DNA from 4 places in the Phytobacter sp. V69 genome. Region 2 is predicted to be linked to each of the others. Evidence: predicted binding sites of a transcription regulator. Region 2 holds the regulator's gene; each other region holds the start of a gene.
The links. The regulator CRP, encoded in region 2, controls carbon source genes, mostly activating them, when cyclic AMP is high. The targets are predictions, from matches to a motif close to ATGTGANNNNNNTCACAT.
Positions count from the first base shown of each region.

Region 1 (3,135 bases), on a different contig from region 2:
GTGCGACTGTCGCACCAGCTCACCAATGGTCGCCCCCGCGTGATTCACCAACGCCGTACCGTTATCCACGCGCTCGATACTGTCCATAATCAGCGTCTTAATCTCTTTTGCCGCAGATGCCGAACGCTGAGCCAGTGAGCGCACTTCCCCCGCAACCACCGCAAAGCCCCGGCCCTGCTCCCCTGCCCGCGCCGCTTCCACCGCCGCGTTCAGCGCCAGGATATTGGTCTGGAAGGTGATGCCATCAATCACCGCGATAATCTCGCTAATTTTGCGTGAGCTTTGGCTGATCTCATCCATCGTTCGCACGATGTTCTCGATCGCCTCACCTCCTTTCGCGGCAATTTCGCTGGCGGTCGTCGCCTGCTGATTGGTGACCCGCACCGTATCCGCATTCTGACGAATCGCCTGACCGATTTGCTCCATCGATGCGGCCGTTTGCTGCAAACTGGCCGCCTGCTGCTCGGTGCGCTGGCTCAAATCGGTGCTTCCCTCCGCCACGCCATTTGCCCCTGCCGAAATAGACTCACTGCTTTCCCTCACCTGATTGACGATACCGCTCAGGCTTTGTCGCATCTCATCCATCCCGGCCAGCAGGCTGGTGCTGTCATGCGGGGCAAGCGTAATACGGGTCGCCAGATTTCCCTGCGCAATCTCATGGACCACCTGCAACGCATAGGCCGGTTCGCCTCCCAACTGGCGCTTAATGTAGCGCGTGGAAAGCCAGGCAATTGCCACTCCCAGCAATGTCGCCACAGCGGCAATGATCAGCAGAACATTCCCCGCAGAACGCGCGCTTGCGGTGGAGACCGCCGCCGCCGAAGTCGTACTGGCCTGCTGGGTCTGAATCATGCCGGAGATCTCTTCAAACAGACGCACCTGCAGAGGCTGCATCTTCTCCACCGCCATCGATTGGGCGTCCAGCATCTGTCCGTTCTTCGCCAGCCCCACCGTCTGGCGTACCACATTGACGTACTCTACCTGGGTGGTTTTAAAGTTGCTCAGCATATTTTGTACGTCAGCCTCCTGCACATTCGCCTGCAACTGTGCCACCAGCTCGTCATTGCGTTTGATCGACAGTTCGGTCAGCTTCTCCTCTTCCATCTGGCTCTTTTCATCATCCTGAAACACCATGATGAAAGTGGCCTTGGTGGCGTTATTGAGGTTGTCCTTTAGCGCCTGCATCGACAGCAGGTTGGTCAAATGGTATTTCTCGTAAAACTCAATGTGTTTACTGGTGTTAATCAATTCAGCCCGACCAAAAATCGCTACCAACAAACCAATAGCGATAATCGCGGCAAAACCGGTGCCCAACAGCGCACCCAGAGAGAAATGTCTTTTTAGTCGCATATATCCCTCGATCAATGAATCCTCAACATCTTAACGGCGCTTTGCATCACTCCCGCAGAACGCAATTGCACGCACAGGAATGCGTAATAGCGAACAGGGTTAATATACGTAGCGTAAAAAACGGGGGAAAATATGAAATAGCGATGGTTTGAATAAACGGACAGGTTGCACCAGGGCAGGCGGCTGGATGAGCAGGAACAGAGAGGACTACCTACATTAACATCTTATTTTTCACCAGGATAGAAAACACACCAGCGCACTGCTGGCTCATCCCTGAGCCACTCCTTCGTAAGCTCAATATGGAAATGTTCACATAACAATTTAATCAACCAGTTCCTCCATTCGATCAATGGCAAATTTTAATATTTTCTCTGCATCGATGGCGGCATACGGATAGCCATCAATAACCTCAATATGTTGTCCTTCTTTAATCGCCTTTTTCAGTTCTTCTTTTTTATATTGAATATGCGGCGCAACCAGGAAGCAATCAAAAGCAGGCGCCACGCTGGCGAATGCATCTGACCCTATTCCGCTAATTTGAATCTGATACATATGTGCGTCTGCAACATCCTGCATTTTTTTAGCCAGCGTTACCGCCGTGTTACCAAACAGGCAACATATTAATAACCTTTTCATGATGGTACCCTCCTGGACGTTACCGATACGCTATCCCTGCCCAATAGCAAAAAATGAGCACTACATCACTTTTTTTAGATATATGCGTTTAAAAGTTAACCAACTTGCCTTAACCCATCCCACGTACAAAATCATCACCCCAGCGAATAAATCATCTGTAACAACTGAGATGAGAATAAGATACACTTACGCCTCATAAACCGTGTGGTGGGTATTTTTTGTACGGACGCAGCGTCATCCTGAGGTCAGGCGCATGGCTTGCGCTACTGGCGATGGTCATGGTGTTTATTGCCCCGGCGATCTCTAAATCGCTGATGCAAACCCGTGCCTGCGAACACCACACGTCAATGCCTGCCATGGATATGTCCCACGAACACCATAAAATGGCAGACATGACCGATATGCCAGAACCGGCAACCTGCCACGACGGTATAATGATGCACTCGCTGCTGATGCCGGATACCGGGCAGTCGCCGATGGAGCAAATCGCCTGCGGATACTGCCAGCTGCTGGTTCATCTCCCGGTTATTCTGTTTATCTTCGCGGTCCTGCTGCGCCTTCTCGCCCTGCTCGCCCGCTGGATCCCTTTTACCGACTATCGCTGTCCGCGGATATTCCGCGCCTGGACGCCACAGCGCGCCCGCGCCCCGCCACTGTCGTCGTTCCACTTTTCCCTTTAACACGTTATCTGTCACTCACAGGTCAGTGATTCGGCTGCGCGCATTCGCAAGCTGGATACGTCTTGTTGGCGATCCCCGTTTCTATGGGGTGAACAAGACACGCCTGTACGACCTTAAGGCAATAAAATGGAATTACGACACGTTACGCGCACGCCGCTGGCCACTCTGGTGCTGACGGCCTGCTTCGCCTGTACCGCTCAGGCCGAAGAACAACACAACCATGATGAAATGAGCAACGACGGGGTGATGATCGTCACCGCACCGGTTACCTCTCCGTTGACCATCGTGACCTCGCCGAAAACGCCGCGTCAGCCGGTGCCCGCCAGCGACGGCTCAGATTACCTGAAAACCATCCCCGGTTTTTCGCAAATCCGCAACGGCGGCACCAACGGTGACCCGGTGTTTCGCGGCATGTTTGGCTCGCGCCTGCGCATCATGACCAACAACGGCGAGATGCTCGGTGCCTGCC
Region 1 is NZ_CBFFRL010000088.1:12,811-15,945, forward strand. It holds gene ACSZPU_RS13875 (methyl-accepting chemotaxis protein) at 1-1,350, opposite strand, end outside; gene ACSZPU_RS13880 (PTS sugar transporter subunit IIB) at 1,672-1,986, opposite strand; gene ACSZPU_RS13885 (DUF2946 domain-containing protein) at 2,205-2,666, shown strand; gene ACSZPU_RS13890 (TonB-dependent copper receptor) at 2,793-3,135, shown strand, end outside.
Region 1: a site for CRP is predicted at 2,040-2,057, ahead of ACSZPU_RS13880 (PTS sugar transporter subunit IIB). Genes of this name have one in related genera too.

Region 2 (3,135 bases):
TGGAAGGCATTGATTATCCCTGGCTGCTGGCGATGTTGCAGGGCTCATTCATTTCGCACATGAATACTCTGGTGGTGCCGGGCGGGAAAATGGGGCTGGCGATGGAACTCATCATGACGCCGCTGGTACAACGGCTGATGGAAGGTAAGAAGATCGAGTAGTTTTCTGGCAAACAGAAAATCTGCTTCCGCCCGATGTAGCCCCGGTTAGCGCAGCGCCACAGGGGAAATGTCGGATGCTGAAAGTGCCGGAGATCGCCTCCGGCAACACATCAGGCTTCGATCACTTCATACGAGTGTGTGATATTTACCGCTTTCTCCAGCATCAATGCCACAGAGCAGTACTTCTCGGCGGAGAGATCCACCGCACGCGAAACCGCGGCATCTTTCAGCGCTTTGCCGGTCACGATGAAGTGCAAATTAATATGCGTGAACAGGCGCGGAGCCTCTTCACGACGCTCTGACGTTAGCTTCACTTCGCAGTCTGTCACGTCGTGACGCCCTTTTTGCAGGATAGAGACAACATCAATAGCGCTGCATCCGCCTGCCGCCATCAGCACCATTTCCATCGGGCTTGGTGCCTTGTCGCCTGAGTTACCGTCCATCAGGATCTGGTGCCCGGACGCAGACTCGCCAAGGAACGTTAAACCTTCTACCCATTTCACACGAGCTTGCATTTTAATTAACTCCGGAGTTGCAATTTTCTTTACAGATTACGCGCACATAAGAAAAGTCGCAACGGAAGGCGACCTGCGTCAAGCTGAAGCGAGACACCAGGAGACAGGCAGCAAAAGCTATGCTAAAACAATCTGGATGCTACAGTGATATACATTGACGTTTAGCATGTATGCAGAGGACATCACATATTACAGGCCGCAGGCATGTCTGACGGTCCACTTCCCAGCTATCGGGAAGATAGATTGCAACCCCGGACGCGTTGTGTGAATCCAGCGTCTGGAGCCAGCTTATAACAGAGGATAACCGCGCATGGTGCTTGGCAAACCGCAAACAGACCCGACTCTCGAATGGTTCTTGTCTCATTGCCACATTCATAAGTACCCGTCGAAGAGCACGCTGATTCACCAGGGTGAAAAAGCGGAAACGTTGTATTACATCGTCAAAGGCTCAGTGGCTGTGCTAATCAAGGATGAAGAAGGTAAAGAGATGATCCTCTCTTACCTTAACCAGGGAGATTTTATCGGTGAACTGGGTCTGTTCGAAGAGGGTCAGGAGCGTAGTGCATGGGTACGCGCCAAGACAGCTTGTGAAGTGGCCGAAATCTCCTACAAAAAATTCCGTCAGCTCATTCAGGTGAACCCGGATATTCTGATGCGCTTGTCTTCTCAGATGGCGCGTCGTCTGCAGGTTACATCAGAAAAAGTCGGCAACCTCGCATTCCTTGATGTGACGGGCCGCATTGCACAGACGCTGCTGAATCTGGCGAAACAACCGGATGCAATGACCCACCCGGACGGTATGCAAATTAAAATTACTCGTCAGGAAATTGGTCAGATCGTCGGCTGTTCCCGTGAAACTGTGGGACGTATCCTGAAAATGTTGGAAGATCAAAACCTGATCTCTGCACACGGCAAAACTATCGTCGTGTACGGTACACGTTAATTCTCAAGCGGCGCATCGTACTTAGCGATGCGCCGTTTTTGTCTCTATTCCCCATGTGGCGCAGGCTGATTTATCACCCCGAAATCAACTATGCACTGCGACAAACGCTGGTGTTATGCCTCCCTGTGACCGTTGGCCTGCTTATCGGGCGTCTCGATCTCGGTCTGCTGTTCTCTCTTGTTCCTGCCTGCTGCAATATTGCCGGTCTGGATACACCGCACAAACGTTTCTTTAAACGCCTGATCGTTGGCGGTTCACTTTTTGCTGGCAGCAGCCTTACGGTACAGTTGTTACTGACACAAAATATCCCCTTGCCGCTGATCCTGACCGGACTCACGCTATTGCTTGGCGTCACGGCGGAAATCAGCGCCTTGCACGGACGCCTGCTGCCCGCCTCGCTCATTGCGGCCATCTTTACCTTAAGCCTCGCCGGGAATATGCCCGTCTGGGAACCGTTGCTGATTTATGGGCTCGGCACCCTGTGGTACGGCGCGTTTAACGCCTTCTGGTTCTGGCTCTGGCGGGAACAGCCGCTGCGCGAATCGTTAAGCCTGCTCTATCGCCAGTTGGCGGACTACTGTGAAGCAAAATACAGCCTGCTGACGCAACACGCCGATCCGGAAAAAGCCCTCCCGCCGCTGCTGGCACGCCAGCAAAAAGCGGTGGATATGATAAGCCAGAGCTACCAGCAGTTGCATATGCTGGCGGCCAATAAGAACAACGATTACAAGCGGTTGCTGCGTATGTTCCAGGTCGCGCTGGATTTGCAAGAGCATATCTCCGTCAGCCTCCATCAACCGCAAGAGGTTCAGGAGCTGGTTGAACGCAGCCACGCTGAAGAGGTTATCCGCTGGAATGCGCAAACCGTCGCCGCGCGGTTACGGGTGCTCGCCGATGACATTCTCTATCATCGCTATCCCCGGCGTTTCAATATGGATAAGCAGATAGGCGCGCTGGAGAAAATCGCCCGTCAGCACCCGGATAACCCGGTTGGACAGTTCTGCGCCTGGCATTTCAGCCAGATAGCCCGCGTTTTGCGCACCCAGCGTCCACTCTATGTTCGCGACCTGATGGCTGAGAAGCAGCGCCGCCTGCCGCTGCTCCCTGCCTTCAAAAGTTATCTGTCGTTGAAATCCGCTGCCTTTCGCAATGCGGCGCGGATAAGCGTCATGCTCAGCATTGCCAGCCTGATGGGCAGCGCGCTCCATCTGCCCAAGCCTTACTGGATCATGATGACGGTGATGTTTGTCACGCAAAACGGCTACGGTGCCACGCGGGTACGCATTCTGCATCGGGCGGCAGGCACCATGGCCGGATTGATCATTGCCGGCGCAACGCTGCACTACCACGTACCGGAAGGTTTCACGCTGGCGGCAATGCTGATGGTGACGCTGGTGAGCTACCTGATTATCCGCAAAAGCTACGGCTGGGCGATGGTCGGCTTTACTCTCACCGCGGTGTATACACTCCAGTTGCTCACGCTGAACGGCGAGCAGTTTATCGTTGCCCGTCTTAT
Region 2 is NZ_CBFFRL010000068.1:5,684-8,818, reverse strand. It holds gene ACSZPU_RS11800 (phosphoribulokinase) at 1-161, shown strand, start outside; gene ACSZPU_RS11795 (OsmC family protein) at 272-676, opposite strand; gene crp (cAMP-activated global transcriptional regulator CRP) at 987-1,619, shown strand; gene ACSZPU_RS11785 (YccS/YhfK family putative transporter) at 1,673-3,135, shown strand, end outside.

Region 3 (3,135 bases), on a different contig from region 2:
CCGATCCGCTGTTCCGTGAGTTGGATCGTCTGGTGAGAACAACGCATGGTATCTGGAACGAGCAGGCCGAGAAATACCTGTTGGCGCACTTTGGTGTCGATGTAGGGGAAGCTGCGCAATGATGCGTCTGATCTAAGGTATAGAACGTCCCCGTAATATTATAAACTCAGTTAATGACGGGTGAGTTTTCGGAATATCAATGACGACGCTGACAGAAGATGACGTGCTGGAAAAGCTCAATGCGCAAGTAGACCTGGCCACCTTTATGGCGGCTGCGAATGAAATATTGCTGCAGGCCATTAAGCAATTCCTGCCGTCATTATTCGTGAATAACGATGAAGAAATCGTCGAGTATGCGGTTAAGCCATTGCTGGCGCAGAGTGGTCCGCTTGATGATATTGATGTCGCACTAAGGCTGATTTACGCGCTGGGTAAAATCGATAAATGGTTATATGCGGATATTATGCATTTTTCGCAATTTCACCATTACCTTGCGAGCCAGGATGAGTTCCCCGGTTTCGCCAGCGACATGTGCTGGGATTTTATTAATAACGTCAACACCATTACGCGCAATACCACGCTGTATAATTCACTGAAATCGATGAAGTTCGCCGACTTTGTCATCTATTCTGAATCGCGCTTTATTGCAATGACGAAAACCACGCTGGCCTTAGCGGTAACAAGCATATTAAAGGAACTGGACCCGTGATAATTACCTTGCCCGTCAATGGATTCGATGTCACAGCCCACTATAGCGATGAAGAAGTAGAAACGGTGCATAAGCCGCTACTTACATATCTGGCGCAACTCCATCAACATACCTCCCGTTTTCGTACCATTATTTTTCTGAGTGCTCCGCCGGGCACTGGCAAATCGACATTGGGCGCATTCTGGATGTGGCTTGCCGCGCGTATGCCCGAACTCCCGCCGATACAGATGTTGCCAATGGACGGTTTTCACCATTACAACGGTTGGCTTGAGCAGCATCATCTGCGGGCAAAAAAAGGTGCACCGGAAACGTTTGACGTGGACAAACTCGCGCTAAATTTGCAGCGCATCCGCCACCAGGCAGGCGACTGGCCGCAATACAGCAGACAAAGTCACGAACCGATAGAGTCTGCCATTGATGTGACCGCTCCGTTGGTTATTGTCGAGGGGAATTGGCTGCTTCTGAATGAACCTCGCTGGGCATCATTGCGCCAGTAATGTGATTTGTCGTTGTTTATTCGTGCGCCTGCCAGCGCGCTGCGTGAGCGTCTGATTGCGCGCAAATGTGCAGGAGGAGCATCGCAAGAAGAGGCGCTGGCATTTTATCAGTGTACTGACGGGCCGAATGTCGAGCTCGTTCTAACACGTAGCGTGCCTGCCAGGATAACGCTTGAGATGGACGAGCAGGGTGGTTATCGATTCGCCACTCCTCCGGGTATGTAATGTTGCGCCTGGCATCGCTCTGCATTCGCCGGATTGACACTGAATGAACGGGCTGTCTGTAGGCAGCCTATTCTCTGTCTGGAATAATTTTGCAGCCTCTGGTTGAGAAAATGTGACGTACGTCAGATAAATGGTCGCCAGGGCTGGACATGGATTCCTTTTATTCCGCGTTTCGCTTATGCTAGCTGAAGCGTTTCAGTCGCTTAAATGTTCGACAATTAATCAATCAAACGCAGTTTGTGACAGGTGAGGTTCCCCTGTAAAGGTTGCTGCATTACTCTGTGAGCCACCTCAAATTGGGTAACCTTGCAGGAGATCTATGAGCGTACGCATAGCGATTAATGGCTTCGGTCGCATCGGGCGCAACGTGGTTCGTGCTTTGTATGAATCCGGGCGTCGTGCGGAAGTCACCGTGGTGGCAATCAATGAACTGGCAGATGCAGCAGGCATGGCCCATTTGTTGAAATATGACACCAGCCACGGGCGTTTCGCGTGGGATGTGCATCAGGAGCGCGAGCAGCTGTTTGTCGGTGAAGACGCGATTCGTATTCTTCATCAGCGCGATATTGCCGCGCTTCCCTGGCGTGAGCTGGGCGTTGATGTGGTGCTCGATTGCACCGGCGTCTTTGGCAGCCGTGCCGATGGCGAAGCGCATCTGGCGGCGGGAACGAAGAAAGTGCTGTTCTCGCATCCCGGCGGTAACGATCTCGACGCGACGGTCGTCTTTGGCGTCAATCAGGATGCCTTAAAGTCTGACGATCGTATTGTGTCTAACGCCTCCTGCACCACGAACTGCATTATTCCGATTATTAAGCTTCTCGACGACGCGTGGGGAATTGAATCGGGTACTGTCACCACGATCCACTCCGCAATGCACGATCAGCAGGTGATTGACGCCTATCATCCTGATTTACGTCGTACGCGTGCGGCCAGCCAGTCGATCATTCCTGTGGACACGAAACTGGCGGCGGGGATCACCCGTATTTTCCCGCAATTTCATGACCGATTTGAGGCGATTGCGGTCCGCGTGCCGACCATAAATGTGACGGCAATCGACCTGAGCGTGACGGTGAAAAATCCGGTAAAAGCGTGTGAAGTCAACGCGTTGCTGCAAAAAGCAGCACAGGGAACATTTCATGGTATAGTTGACTATACGGAATTACCGTTGGTCTCAACAGATTTTAACCATGACCCGCACAGTGCCATTGTTGATGGCACACAAACACGGGTCAGTGGTGCGCACCTTATTAAAACCCTGGTGTGGTGCGATAACGAATGGGGCTTTGCTAACCGAATGCTCGACACGACGTTAGAGATGGCCGCAAAAGGTTTCAGGTAGGGTGCACTTGTGCCCGCAAAACTTTATGAATCATTGAGAGGATTCACCATGTCTGTAATTAAGATGACCGATCTGGATTTGGCAGGTAAACGCGTTTTCATCCGTGCGGATCTGAACGTACCGGTTAAAGATGGCAAAGTGACCAGCGATGCGCGTATCCGTGCTTCTTTGCCGACCATCGAGCTGGCGCTGAAACAAGGCGCGAAAGTGATGGTTACCTCCCACCTGGGTCGTCCGACCGAAGGCGAGTACAACGAAGAGTTCTCTCTGCTGCCGGTTGTTAATTACCTGAAAGACAAACTGTCCAACCCGGTACGTCTGGTTAAAGATTACCTGGACGGCGTTGAAGTTGCTGCCGGCGAACT
Region 3 is NZ_CBFFRL010000064.1:20,022-23,156, reverse strand. It holds gene ACSZPU_RS11285 (zinc-binding dehydrogenase) at 1-122, shown strand, start outside; gene ACSZPU_RS11280 (MltR family transcriptional regulator) at 200-709, shown strand; partial or broken gene ACSZPU_RS11275 (nucleoside/nucleotide kinase family protein) at 706-1,431, shown strand; gene epd (erythrose-4-phosphate dehydrogenase) at 1,751-2,770, shown strand; gene pgk (phosphoglycerate kinase) at 2,819-3,135, shown strand, end outside.
Region 3: a site for CRP is predicted at 1,542-1,559, ahead of epd (erythrose-4-phosphate dehydrogenase). Genes of this name have one in related genera too.

Region 4 (3,135 bases), on a different contig from region 2:
CTCACTGCGCCCGGCCCCAACCAGACCGAACAGACCAACAATTTCCCCACTGCGTACCGTCAGGCTAATGGGCGTTCGTACGCCGGGGGCTTTGACCTGATCGAGGCGTAGCCGCTCCTCACCGTAATCGCGCGCTTGCCAGCCGTAGATATCACCCAGCTCGCGGCCCACCATCGCCTGCACCAGCTGGTCATGGTTGACCTGCTGCATATCCGTAAACGTCTGCACGTAGCGGCCGTCTTTGAAAACGGTGATGGCATCGCTGAGGGAGAAGATCTCTTCCATACGGTGAGAGACATATAAAATGACGCGCCCTTCTTTGCGCAGCTCGCGAATCACCCTAAACAGGTTTGCGATTTCGCGCGCCGACAATGAGCTGGTCGGTTCATCAAAGGCGATAATCTTGGCATTACGGGCCAGCGCCTTGGCGATTTCCACCATCTGCCACTGGCCGATGGAGAGATATTTGAGCGGCGTCTGTGGGTCAATATCCAGCCCGAGGTGTTTCAGTTGCAGACCCGCTTCGTAATTAAGGAGTGAGCGGTTAACAATTCCGCTTTTATGGGGTAACTGGCCGAGATAGATATTCTCCGCCACCGTCATTTCCGGTACCAGATGCAGTTCCTGGTAGATGATAGCCACACCCGCATTGAGCGCCGCCGTGGTATCCGCGAAGGCCATCTCCTGGCCTTTAATGGCCAGCGTACCGGTTGTCGGCGCGTAATTACCGCTGAGAATTTTCAGCAGGGTCGACTTACCCGCGCCATTCTCCCCCATCAACGCGTGGATCTGACCGGCATGACAGTCAAAGCTGATATCACTCAGGGCCTTGACGCCGGGGAACGTCTTGCCAATGCCGCGGAAGGAAAGATAAGGAGTAGAGTCTTGCATAACGTCTCCGTGAATCAGTTCAGTGTACTTCTGGCCCTCCCCCGACTGCGGGAGGGCACAACCATCAGAGATTTACTTCACGCCTAACCCTTTTTTCGCCAGCTCTTCTTTGAAGTTATCGCGGGTGATCAGCACCACATCGGTAACCGCAGTGAATTTCGGCGGCTCAACACCTTTGGTGACCCAGTTGTAAAGCAGTTCGCTGGTTTTGTAGCCGTGAACGTCCGGGCTTGGCAGCAGCGAACCATAGAAGCCGGTCGCCTGTGCTTTGGACAGTTCGCTAACCGCATCCACGCCGTTGATACCGATACCAATCACATCGCCCGCTTTAAAGCCCTGACCTTCGGTTGCACGCACGCCGCCGAGGACGGTGTTATCGTTCATGCCGAGTACCAGCCAGTGTTTGACTTCTGGATGCTGCACCAGCAGGGAGTTACCGGCATCAAAGGCGCCGGGGATGTCGTTAGATTTTGTCGGGACCTGATAAATTTGTTTTTCCGGGAAGCCTGCGGCTTTCAACGCATCCATTGAACCGGTGGTACGGCGACGCGCGGTATCCAGTTCGTTGGCGGTGATCGCCATCACGCCGGTTGTTTTCACATCCCACCCGCGTTTTTGCATCTCTTTATAGAGTTCCTGGCCCTGACGTGCGCCGATTTCACTGGCCGCCATCATGACCAGAGGAACGCTGGTCATTGGTTCGCCTTTGGCGTTGACGAACTGGTCATCCACGGTGATGACTTTCATGTCATAGCCTTTGGCCTTGGCAACAATCGCCGACCCCAGTTTCGGGTCCGGAGTACAGATAACGAAACCTTTCGCCCCGCTCGCTGCCAGGCTATCGATGGCGTTCAGGGTTTTTTCACCGTCCGGAACGGCAATTTTAATCACCTCAAACCCTAAATCTTTGCCTGCCTTATCGGCGAATTTCCATTCGGTCTGGAACCAGGGTTCTTCCGGCTGTTTGACCAAAAAGCCCAGTTTCATCGTTTCAGCAATAGCGGATTGTGACATAACGGCAGCCAGACCAATGGCTGCTAACGCTTTAGTGAATTTGTGCATGGTTAACTCCAGCTTTGACTTTCTTTTATGTAGGGAAAAATAACTACCGGTTAATTTAAAAGGTAATAAAACAATGCATTAGGTTCCGAACTTCCCTGAACACCTGTGCTGGCAGTAGTTTTAGCGGGAAATTGATTCTCCATAGGAGAGCAATATCACACCGCAGAATTACAGTAATTCCGTACATAAATTCAGCGGTTTTAGACATAAAAATGAGGGTATTTGTCGTACAAATTAGAAGGGTGTTAGCAGAATGATCCATAGCCTCAGCTCGGATATCCTTGTCCCCCGATACAGGGTGTATCGGGGTGTACAGATTACCAACGGTAATAAATGTGCTCAGCGTGATCGCGAACAGGCGCTTCATCACCTAACAGACGTGCCGACAGAGCAAACGCGAAATCAAAGGCGTGCCCCAGACCTTTACCGCTCAGCAGGTTGCGGTCTTCCACTACCGGAGCATCGATATACTCACCGTTTTTAACCTCCTGCCACAGCTCGCCGGAACAGACGTAGCGGCGGCCATTCAGCAGATCATTGCCGCCGAGCACTCTGGCAGCAGCAGAGCAAATTGGGCAGATCAGCTTGTTTTGCGCATCATGATGTTTAACAAACGCGATGACATCAGCATTGGCGGCAAGGTTTACGCTGCCCTGTGGGCCGCCAGGGAGTACCACGGCGTCGTACAGCGTTTCAGCGCGCTCGGTCAGCGTGCTGTCTGCCACCATCGGAATATTGTGATAGCTCACCACCGCACGGGACTCTGCGCAGGCCAGCGTCTCAACCTCGATATGCAGGCGACGCAGAATGTCGATGGTTATGATCGCTTCTGCCTCTTCAAACCCTGGCGCCAACAGCACCGCCACTTTTTTCATTACGGACTCCTTACCCTGTTTTTGTAAATAATTGTCCTTACAATAAATCAAAACACTGTTTCAAAATCACCCACAGGTCACACTCTTGCCGTTTGCTATACACAACCTGTCACTTTTTATACAACCGGCGAATTATCAGTACGTTGAACAAAATATCTATTATTGCCCGGTGAATTATTCACACCGAAAATAATAAAAAATGAGCAGATATAACAGAATAAAAAAAGGATCATCCAAATGTCACAGGGGTGTAACGAACGGTAAAGTAATATAATTGAGGATATTCTTAAACCGCTAAACTCGCTAT
Region 4 is NZ_CBFFRL010000034.1:1,698-4,832, forward strand. It holds gene araG (L-arabinose ABC transporter ATP-binding protein AraG) at 1-891, opposite strand, end outside; gene ACSZPU_RS06985 (arabinose ABC transporter substrate-binding protein) at 964-1,953, opposite strand; gene ACSZPU_RS06990 (DJ-1/PfpI family protein) at 2,271-2,828, opposite strand.
Region 4: a site for CRP is predicted at 2,097-2,114, ahead of ACSZPU_RS06985 (arabinose ABC transporter substrate-binding protein). Genes of this name have one in related genera too.